One region of the Roseibium sp. FZY0029 genome, then DNA from elsewhere that is predicted to be linked to it. Evidence: predicted binding sites of a transcription regulator. Region 1 holds the regulator's gene; the other holds the start of a gene.

The links. The regulator PhoB, encoded in region 1, activates phosphate uptake and scavenging genes when phosphate is short. The targets are predictions, from matches to a motif close to TGTCATNNANCTGTCAT.
Region 2: a site for PhoB is predicted at 1,756-1,772, ahead of phnC (phosphonate ABC transporter ATP-binding protein). Genes of this name have one in related genera too.

What each region holds. Positions count from the first base shown of each region.
Region 1 covers NZ_JAZDVZ010000001.1:337,811-342,932, reverse strand. The annotation lists gene pstA (phosphate ABC transporter permease PstA) at 1-309, shown strand, start outside; gene pstB (phosphate ABC transporter ATP-binding protein PstB) at 321-1,118, shown strand; gene phoU (phosphate signaling complex protein PhoU) at 1,150-1,845, shown strand; gene phoB (phosphate regulon transcriptional regulator PhoB) at 1,925-2,626, shown strand; gene V1T76_RS01560 (GcrA family cell cycle regulator) at 2,866-3,402, opposite strand; gene V1T76_RS01555 (aspartate aminotransferase family protein) at 3,843-5,039, shown strand; gene argF (ornithine carbamoyltransferase) at 5,039-5,122, shown strand, end outside.
Region 2 covers NZ_JAZDVZ010000003.1:635,275-640,396, forward strand. The annotation lists gene phnD (phosphonate ABC transporter substrate-binding protein) at 1-765, opposite strand, end outside; gene phnC (phosphonate ABC transporter ATP-binding protein) at 824-1,657, opposite strand; gene V1T76_RS11285 (DapH/DapD/GlmU-related protein) at 2,057-2,683, shown strand; gene V1T76_RS11290 (helix-turn-helix domain-containing protein) at 2,771-3,340, shown strand; gene V1T76_RS11295 (HD domain-containing protein) at 3,415-4,035, shown strand; gene V1T76_RS11300 (STAS/SEC14 domain-containing protein) at 4,172-4,543, shown strand; gene V1T76_RS11305 (class II glutamine amidotransferase) at 4,637-5,122, opposite strand, start outside.

The DNA.
Region 1 (5,122 bases):
CTGCCGCTGGCCATGCCGGGCATTCTGACCGGAACGATCATCGGTCTGGCGCAGGCCCTTGGGGAAACAGCTCCGCTGCTGCTGATCGGGATGGTCGGCTTCATCGCCTCCAACTTCCCCGATGGTGTGGCCGCCGGTTTCTTCTCTCCGAACTCGGCCATGCCGGCCCAGATCTACGAATGGGCGAAACGCGCCGATCCGGCATTCTATGAGCGCGCATGGGGCGGGATCATCGTGCTGCTGGTGTTCCTCATGACCATGAACATTATCGCTATCATCCTGCGCCGCAGGTTTGAGCGCCGCTGGTAAGGATAGCTCCGATGAACGAGATGCCGAATTTTGAACAGGCGAAAACCATGACCGAAAGCAAAATTTCCGCGAACAAGGTGCAGGTCTATTATGGCGATACACACGCCATCAAGGACGTGGACATCGAAATCCAGCCGCGCTCCGTAACGGCCTTCATCGGCCCGTCCGGATGTGGCAAGTCGACCTTCCTGCGCACGCTCAATCGCATGAACGACACCATCGACATCTGCCGTGTCGAAGGTTCGATCAAGATCGATGGCGAGAATATCTATGATCCCAAGGTCGATCCGGTGCAGCTGCGCGCAAAGGTCGGCATGGTGTTCCAGAAGCCGAACCCGTTTCCGAAGTCGATCTACGACAACATCGCCTACGGTCCGCGGATCCACGGCCTGTCCCGCAGCAAGGCCGAGCTGGATGAAATCGTAGCGTCCAGCCTGCAGAAGGCCGGCCTTTGGGAAGAAGTCAAAAACCGTCTGGACGAGCCGGGCACCGGCATGTCGGGCGGACAGCAGCAGCGTCTTTGCATCGCGCGTGCAATTGCCGTGAGCCCGGAAGTGATCCTGATGGACGAACCGTGCTCGGCGCTTGACCCCATCGCAACCGCGAAGGTGGAAGAGTTGATCGACGAACTGCGCGAAAACTTCACCATCGTGATCGTGACCCACTCGATGCAGCAGGCTGCCCGTGTGTCTCAGCGTACCGCGTTCTTCCACCTTGGTGTTCTGGTGGAGGAAGGTCTGACGGAGGACATCTTTACCAATCCGAAGGACAAGCGTACGCAGGACTACATTACGGGCCGCTTCGGCTAAGCATTTTTTAGGTTTCTGAAGGGGACACAGGATGTCTGAACATACAGTCACGGCTTACGATGACGAATTGACGGCCATGGCCGGCAAGGTTGCCGAAATGGGCGGCATTGCCGAGACGGCGTTTGCCGATGCGGTTTCTGCGCTGGTGTCGCAGGATCTGGAGCTTGCCAAGGCGACGATCAAGGGCGATATCCGTCTGGACACGCTTTACAACGAACTTGAAGTGAAGCTGATCGAACTGATCGTGCGCCGCCAGCCGATGGGGCAGGACCTGCGCGAAATCACCGCTGCCACCCGCATTGCCAACGACCTGGAACGTGTCGGCGATCTTGCCAAGAACGTGGCCAAGAGAGTGATCGCCATCGACAGCGACCTGCAGAACAAGAAGCTCGCGATTGGTGTCGAACACATGACCGAACTGGCACTGTCCCAGCTCAAGCAGGTGCTGGATGCCTACGCCCGCAAGGATGCGGAAGCCGCGCGCCGGGTTCAGGAAGCCGATGCCGAGGTCGATGCGATCTACACGTCCATCTTCCGCGAACTCCTGACCTACATGATGGAAGATCCGCGCGTCATCACCCAGTGCGTCCATCTCCTGTTCTGCGCCAAGAACATCGAGCGCATTGGCGACCACGCGACCAACATCGCCGAGAACGTCTACTACATGGTCACTGGTGAACGTCTGCCGGAAGACCGGGCAAAGGTCGACGAAACCGGCGCGGTCTGAGCGCCGGCGTTTGTCGCATTTGCAAAAGATCTGAACGGCCGGCGCCTTGGCGCCGGTTGCTGTAATTGGAGCGAGATGTATGCCGAAGGTGCTCATCGTTGAAGACGAAGAACCGCTCAGCCTTCTTTTGAGATACAATTTGGAAGCAGAAGGGTACTCGGTCGAGTCCTGTGTCCGGGGCGATGAGGCGGAAATCCGCCTGCGCGAAAGCCTGCCGGATCTGTTGTTGCTCGACTGGATGCTGCCGGGCCTTTCCGGAATTGAACTGTGCCGCCGCCTGAGAGCGCGCGAGGACACCGAACGTCTGCCGGTCATCATGCTGACGGCACGCGGCGAGGAAGCAGAGCGCATCCGCGGCCTGTCGACCGGTGCCGACGACTATGTGGTCAAACCTTTCTCGGTCCCGGAGCTGATGGCCCGCGTGCGCGCCATCCTGCGGCGGGCAAGCCCGGAAGTGGTGTCCACCATGCTGCGGTCCGGTGATATCGAGCTGGATCGCGAAACCCACCGCGTCCGCCGCAACGCCAAGGAAATTCACCTGGGACCGACCGAATTCCGCCTGCTGGAATTTCTGATGACTTCGCCCGGCCGTGTCTTTTCCCGCGAGCAATTGCTGGATGGTGTCTGGGGGCATGATGTCTATGTGGACGAACGCACTGTCGACGTTCACGTCGGCCGCTTGCGCAAGGCCCTGAACAAGGGCAAGGCGAAGGACCCGATCCGCACCGTTCGCGGTGCCGGGTATGCCTTCAACGACCAGTTCACCGCCGCAACCGCCTGAGGTCAGAGCTCGGATCATACGATGAGAAGCCCGCTCTTGAGCGGGCTTTTTCGTCTCAGAGGCTTTGTCTTTCCCTCACAAGAGCTTTCCGCGGCGTCGCAGCCTGGTCCCGCGAAGGCCTTGCTCGGGCAATGGTCTGATGCGAGTGGATGGGAAAGGCAAATCAGCGGAGCGAAAGTCCAAGTAAAAAGCCCGCCAAAACGGCGGGCTTTTCGAGAAATCGTTTTGCTTACAGGCTATCAGCCTGCCTGAGCCATCGTCTTGCGGTCGCGGCGGCGGTCAGCGACCGGCTGATACGCGATCTTGCAGTGATGGGCGCAGTAGGGAACGCCGGCATCGGAATGGCGGCCGCAGAAGTAGAAGTCGTCGGTCGCCGGATCGCCGATCGGCCACTTGCAGGTCCGCTCGGTCAGCGTCAGGATGGTCGCGCGCTGGGAGATCGGCACCAGTTCGGCAATCGGCTCCACGCGCGGCTTGGCTTCAACCACCGGCGCCGGTGACATGTCCGCCTTCAGCGCCGTTGCACCGATGGACTGCGGATGTGAGCTGGTCGGCTTCTTTGGCGCGGCGCCCGTTGCCGGAGCTGCCGTCCGCGGCCGGCGCGGCTTTGCGCTTGAAGACGTGGACTTGGCACGGCCGGACAAACCAAGGCGGTGCACCTTGCCGATAACGGCATTCCGGGTAACGCCACCCAGTTCTCCCGCAATCTGGCTCGCGCTCAAGCCGTCGCCCCAAAGCTTTTTGAGAAGCTCAACCCGTTCGTTTGTCCAACTCATCGCCGCACCCTTTAGTTTGACCGACCCGCGGCCATTAACCCCGTGTTAAGCATGCGTAAGCACGCTTAATAATGGCATATCTAGTGCCTTTTGGTGATTTGCCTCACGAGATCTCGTGTCTGATTGTTCAGAGGTTACAATAACGTTAATTTGTCAGGCAACCACCGGACCCAAACCAGTTGGGGATGAAACGACTTTTCCCCAATTATGGCGAGGTCATTGAGAATTTTATGAAATCCGTCTTCCAGGGCGGGGGAAATGTCCAGTGCGCCATTTCCATTGACAGTGCACGGTACCGGCAGTGTATAAGGAAACCGCTACGTGCCGCCTCATCGGGGCGGCACGTTGCGTTTTGGCCCTTCGCGATCTTTTCCAGATGGCGGCCCGGCGTCGGGGCGACGCAGGGACAGCGGGGGCGTTTAAAGGAGACAAACGAGGTTATGTCCGCGACTGCACTATTCGGAAATTACGCAAGATCGAACCTGTCTTTCGATCATGGGGAAGGTGTCTGGCTGGTAACCACCGATGGCCGACGATTCCTCGATTGCGGTTCCGGCATCGCGGTCAACGCACTCGGTCATGCCCATCCGCATCTGGTCAAGGCGTTGCAGGATCAGGCCGCAAAACTGTGGCACACCTCCAACTTGCATCAGATGCCCGACGGCGAGCGGCTTGCGCAGCGTTTGTGCGCGGCCACCTTCGCCGAGAAGGTGCTGTTCGTGAATTCCGGCGCCGAGGCGATGGAAGCTGCCATCAAATGCGCGCGCCGGTATCATTATGACAACGGCAATCCTGAACGGTTCCACATCGTGACCTTCGAAGGCGCTTTCCACGGCCGGACCATCGCGACCATCGCGGCGGGCGGTCAGGCAAAATACCTTGAAGGCTTCGGCCCGAAGGCTCCCGGTTTCGATCAGGTGCCGGCCGGCGATCTGGATGCGCTGAAAGATGCCATCGGTCCGCAAACCGCGGCGATTGCCATCGAGCCCGTTCAGGGTGAGGGCGGGATCCGCGAAATTCCGGCCGACTTCCTGCGCGCGCTGCGCAAGATCTGTGACGACAACGGCATTCTGCTGATCTTCGACGAGATCCAGACCGGTGTCGGACGGACCGGTAAGTTGTTCGCGCACCAGTGGGCGGGCGTGGAGCCGGACCTGATGGCGATCGCCAAAGGCATCGGCGGTGGTTTCCCGATGGGCGCATGCCTTGCAACCGCGGAAGCCGCAGCAGCCCTTTCGCCTGGAACCCACGGCACCACCTTTGGCGGCAACCCGCTGGCCATGGCGGTCGGCAATGCGGTGCTCGACGTGGTGCTGGAAGACGGGTTCCTGGAAGGCGTTCGTCAGAAAGGCCTCAGCTTCAAGCAGAAGCTGGCCGGGCTGGTGGACAGCCATCCGGACGTTCTGGCGGAAGTGCGCGGCAATGGTCTGATGCTCGGCCTGAAATGCGTGGTGCCGGTGGCCGATTATGTGCTTGCGGCCCGTGAAGCGGGTCTCCTGGCAGTGCCAGCCGGCGATAACGTGGTGCGCATCATGCCGCCGCTGACCATGAGCGAAGAGGAAATTTCCATTGCAGTCGAGCGCCTGGAACAGGCTGCTGTCGCTGTGGAAGCGAAATTGACGGAAGGAGCGGCCTGATGACCGCAAACGGAACCTACCGGAACTTTCTGGATCTGACGGATTTCGAAGGCGACGAACTGCGCGCCATCCTGGACGCCAGT
Region 2 (5,122 bases), on a different contig from region 1:
CTTGACGTCGTCCGGCAGTTTCTTGGACAGAACAACCGGGCCTTCCGGGATTACCGGCGAACGCCAGATTTCCTTGATCTCGGTCATGTCGACCAGACCGGCATCGGTTGCCTTGCGCAGCGCACCGGAGTTGTAGCCGTCTTCCCATTCGCCGAGACCGTCAGCCCAGGTCACACCGGCATCGATGTCGCCGTTGAACACGGCAACGATGGTCTGCTCGTGACCGCCAGTGAAGACGACGTCGGAAAAATACTCGCCCGGCTTCATGGAGTAGCCGAGTTTCGGGATTTCGATGGACGGGATCAGGTAGCCGGACGTGGAGTTCGGGTCACCGAAGCCAAAGGTCTTGCCCTTCATGTCTTCAAGGGAATTGATCTCGCTGTCGACGCGGGCAAAACCGATGGAGTAGTAACCGTAGCTGCCATCGTTGTTGACCTTGACGAGAACCGGCTCAACGGCTTCCGGGTCGGTCAGGAAGACTTTGGCATAGCCGGAAGCGCCCAGCCACGCCATGTCGAGGTTGCCGCCCAGCAGGCCTTCGATAACGCCATTATAGTCAGCGGGAGCGAACAGCTTTGTGGGAACGCCGAGCAGTTCCTCGGTCTTTTCACGCAGGCATTCGTTGGCACGCAGACGGTCGGAAGCGTTTTCGCCGCCGAGCAGGCCGATACGGAATTCCGTGATTTCCGCTGCACCGGCAGCAGAAGCGTTCAGGGCAATCATGCTGACGGCAGCAAGCGCAGCAACTTTAGCAACGAGTTTCATTTGGGACACTCCCCGAGAGTTCTCAATATTGATGACGTTAAGCGGGTGCGCAGGCGGATCAGACCGCTGCTGCCGCCGGGGTCATCGCACCGGCGGATTCTCTGGAACCGGACTGGCCGGCATCGATGGCGGTGGACGTTGCCGCCTCGTTAAAACTCTCATCGGCACCGTAGATTTCGCGTGCGACAGCCGTGGTCAGTGCTTCCGGAGCCCCGTCGAACACGAGGAAACCGTCGCGCATGCCAATCACCCGGTCGCAATAGGTCCGGGCGGTGTCGAGCGTGTGCAGGTTGCAGATGACGATCTTGTTGTCGCGCTCATGAATTTCGCGCAGCGCATCCATGACGATCTTGGCATTCATCGGATCAAGCGAAGCAATCGGCTCGTCCGCCAGGATCATGTGCGGGTCCTGCATCAGTGCGCGGGCAATGGCGACGCGCTGCTGCTGACCGCCGGACAGTTCCTCGGCCCGTTTGGTGGCTTCCTGGGCAATGCCCAGCCTGTCGAGCGCAGCAAGCGCGGAACTGACGTCTTCCTGGCTGAAGATGTTGAAGAGGCTTTTCAAGGTACCGTGACCGTTGAGACGGCCCAGCATCACGTTGGTCACCACATCCAGGCGCGGAACCAGGTTGAACTGCTGGAACACCATCGCGCAATCGCGCTGCCAGCGGCGCATCATGCCGCCCTTCAGACCGAGAATGTCACGGCCCTCAAACAGGATCTGCCCGGAGCTTGCAGGCGTCAGCCGGTTGATCATGCGCAGCAGCGTGGACTTGCCGGCACCGGACCGGCCGATGATCCCGACCATTTGCGGTTTTTCGATATTAAAAGTTACTTTGTTGACCGCGGTCCGAGACCCGAAGGTCTTGGTGACTTCCTGAAATTGAATCACGCGTCAGCCCTGTCCGTTGTGTTCTTTGTGCTGCGCGACAAGAGCCACCGGACGATTACAGAAAAATGACACTCCTTTGACGGGAAGCCTAAAATTTTATGACAAATCAATGACATCCCTGCCCAGGCAACAGGCAGACCGACCGTTGGAGGCAGAGATTCCGCAAGTCTCTCAGCACTTTCCGGGTGCAATTGTCATTCCGTTTGCCTGGTTAAAATCTGCTCAGAAATCCGTGCTCAAATTGACGGCAATCTCCCGCTCGTGGCCGTTTTCGCCTGCGGCGCCTCACACAAAAAAAGACAAGGAAGTCACCTCAACGTCATCAAAGCGTCATGACGGGCGACACTGACACGGCTAAAAGGCGGCTCTGCTGTCCTTACCACTATCGATGGAGCCCACATGTCCGCGCCGACCCAAAAGCCCGCCTTGAGCGAAGCCCCGAACATCCATCCGGACGCCAGGGTGCTGAACTGTGATCTTGGTATCTGGACCGAGGTCGGTGCACGCACAGAAATGCGCGAAAGCAGCATGGGGGACTATTCCTATATCGTACAGGAAGGTGACGTTGTCTGGTCGACCATCGGCAAGTTCTGTTCCATCGCCCGACGTGTGCGCATCAACCCGGGCAACCACGCAACCTGGCGCGCCTCCCAGCACCATTTCACCTATCGCGCGGCAGCCTATGACCTTGGCGACGACGACGCGGACTTCTTCCAGTGGCGCAAGGACGACTGGGTGACCATCGGCCATGACGTGTGGATCGGCCACAATGCGACAGTGCTTGCCGGCGTCTCCATCGGCACGGGGGCGATTGTCGCTGCCGGGGCCGTCGTTTCCAAGGACGTCGCGCCCTACACTGTTGTCGGTGGTGTGGCCGCCAGGGAAATCAAACGGCGCTTCACAAAACAGCAGGAACAGGCGCTGATCGATATTTCCTGGTGGGACTGGAACCATGACGAGCTGAAGCAGCGGCTTCCGGACTTTCGCAAGTTGTCCATCGACGAATTCATCGAGAAATACAGCTAATCCTGCCAATGAAAGGGGCACGGCCACATTTGGCCCTGCCGCCGTTTCCCGCTGCCCAAAGAGCCAGGAACGCGTTACACTTGTCGCATGCGAACAGAAACCGCCGTTCTTGAAAGCAGTCTTGGCCCGTCACTCCGGCGCTGGCGCGTGCTGAACCGGGTTAAACAGGAAGCCCTGGCTCTCGAGCTCGGCGTCTCGCAGACGCGGATTTCGCGCTGGGAGAGCGGCAAAGTGCAGCCGAGCGGCAACGACAGGGCGAAAATCACCCGCTTGCTGCGCGCCCGTCCGCAGAGCGCCGCAGACAATGCCCTTCTCGATCTCGTGTCCCGGTCCGCTGTTCCCGTGCATCTGGTGTGCGACCTGACACACAGACTGCTGGCCATGTCCGCCCCGCGTGCCTGCGAATGGCGCGCCCCGGTGAGCGAGTTTCTCAACCGTCCCCTGTGGCGCTTTGCGTCCGAAGGCATAAGGGCAACCGAGCACCGGCTAGCTGACTATGGCTGGTTCGAGCCGGACGCCCCGGACATTGTCTACAGGACGGAACATGTCGATTTTCCGGAAATGACCATTCCGGAGAGCACCATCCGGATATCGCGCCTGCCGCTGTCCGACGGACGTTTTGCCCGCCTTGTCCGCGAGGAGCTGCCAGGCGGGTAAGCCGGCGCGTATTGCTGGCGCATAAATTATGCGAAACATCGCCCGCCCCGGTGGCCCGTCCTAATCTGGCCACCATGACAAACATCCCTCCTTCCCTCGATTTTCCGGAAATTTCGCCGGACAGACTGACCGGTCTGCTGGAGTTTCTGCAATCTGCCGAGCAGCTTAAAGACACGCTTCGCTCGGGCACGACCGCCAGCGGTCGCCCCGAAAGCACAGCCGAACACAGCTGGCGGCTTGCCTTGATGGTTCTTCTGTTCGAACAAGAGCTGAAGAACATCGACTTGCTCAAACTCCTGAAGCTGACACTGGTACATGATCTCGGCGAAGCCATTTCGGGAGATGTTCCCGCCCCCTTCCAGACGCCCGGCGACAACCGGCAGGAACGGGAACGGCAGGACTTTCTGACCCTGTGCGCCCCACTGCCGGCAGACATGGCTGAAGAGCTGCTTTCCCTTTGGGATGAATATGCAGCAGCAGAAACGGCGGAGGCTCGAATTGCCAAGGCGTTCGACAAGCTGGAAACCATGCTTCAGCACGTTCTTATGCCGCGGCAGGAGTCCTCTTTTTACGCTTTCAACCTGGGCTACGGCGTTGATCGCACCTATTGCAGCGCCCTTACGCGCCAGATCCGGGCCAAGGTCGATGGGTTGACCCGGGCCTTGATGGAGGATGCGGGCCGGGAAAGCGCCTGAACGTCCCTTCATTTCCGGCTTGGACAACCTCGCTGCTTACCGAACAATCTTCCGACAGGAACAGGCAGGTTCTTATTTGCCGCGATTGGGTTTACGCTTGCCGATGTGCCAGTCACACACTGCCGGAGGAAGCAGCATGTACACTATCCTGCCCCGCAGCCAGGGTGCCGTTCTCGGGGTTGAAATTTCCGGAAAAGTCGATGTTGATCAGGAAAAGAGCCTGATCGCCAAGGCCGAAGAACTGATCGAGGAACAGGGCAAGATCAGCGTGCTGGTCGTTATGGGCGATCATGTCGGCGTGTCCTTCGAGGCTGCGAAGGAGGACATCAGATGGGTGCTGGCCAACATGCAGCACCTCAACAAGATCGCCATCGTGACGGACAGCAAGTTGCTGGCCGCCCTTGTTGCGATTGACGCGACATTCGCAAAGATGCTCGGTATTCAGGAAAAACACTTCGACCGGGACGAAATCGACATTGCCTGGCACTGGGTCGAAAGTCCGGCCTGAAGCCTTACGGCAAATAGCTCCGGCCACTATCGCTTTCCCGACTGCCCCGCCCCTGGAGCCGATCAGATCAGGCTTCTGCGATGATTAGCGCGATCAGGCATCGACGAGCTGCTCTTCGCTCAGGAAGGCGACCTGTTTCACCTGACCTTCCCTCACCTCGATCATCTGGCCCTGAGGGACCTCCATCCAGCAGCCGCGGGCTTCGTCCAGTGGTTCTGAGACCACCATCACGCCGTCGTCATAGACGCGGTAATAGAGCGTCGGCGCGAAGTTGTCCGACGCGTAGCGGGCGGCATAGAGCGTCTCCCCATCCGACCAGCCGGCGGCAAAACGCATATGCGGCGTCGTACCGGCGTATTTGGAAAGAGCCTCGGCCTCGAACACCGCTCTGGCCATGGCCGCCCGCGGGTGCTGATTGAGGCCGTAGGCGAGCGCGACCAGAAACAGGCTTTCGCTGTCGGTGCCGCCGATGCGGTCGCGGTAGAGGTCGTCCGGGATCATGTTGTCGAGACGGCGGCGCACCTTGTCGTAGCCGCCGACCTGGCCGTTGTGCATGAAGGTCCAGCGCTGAAACGTGAA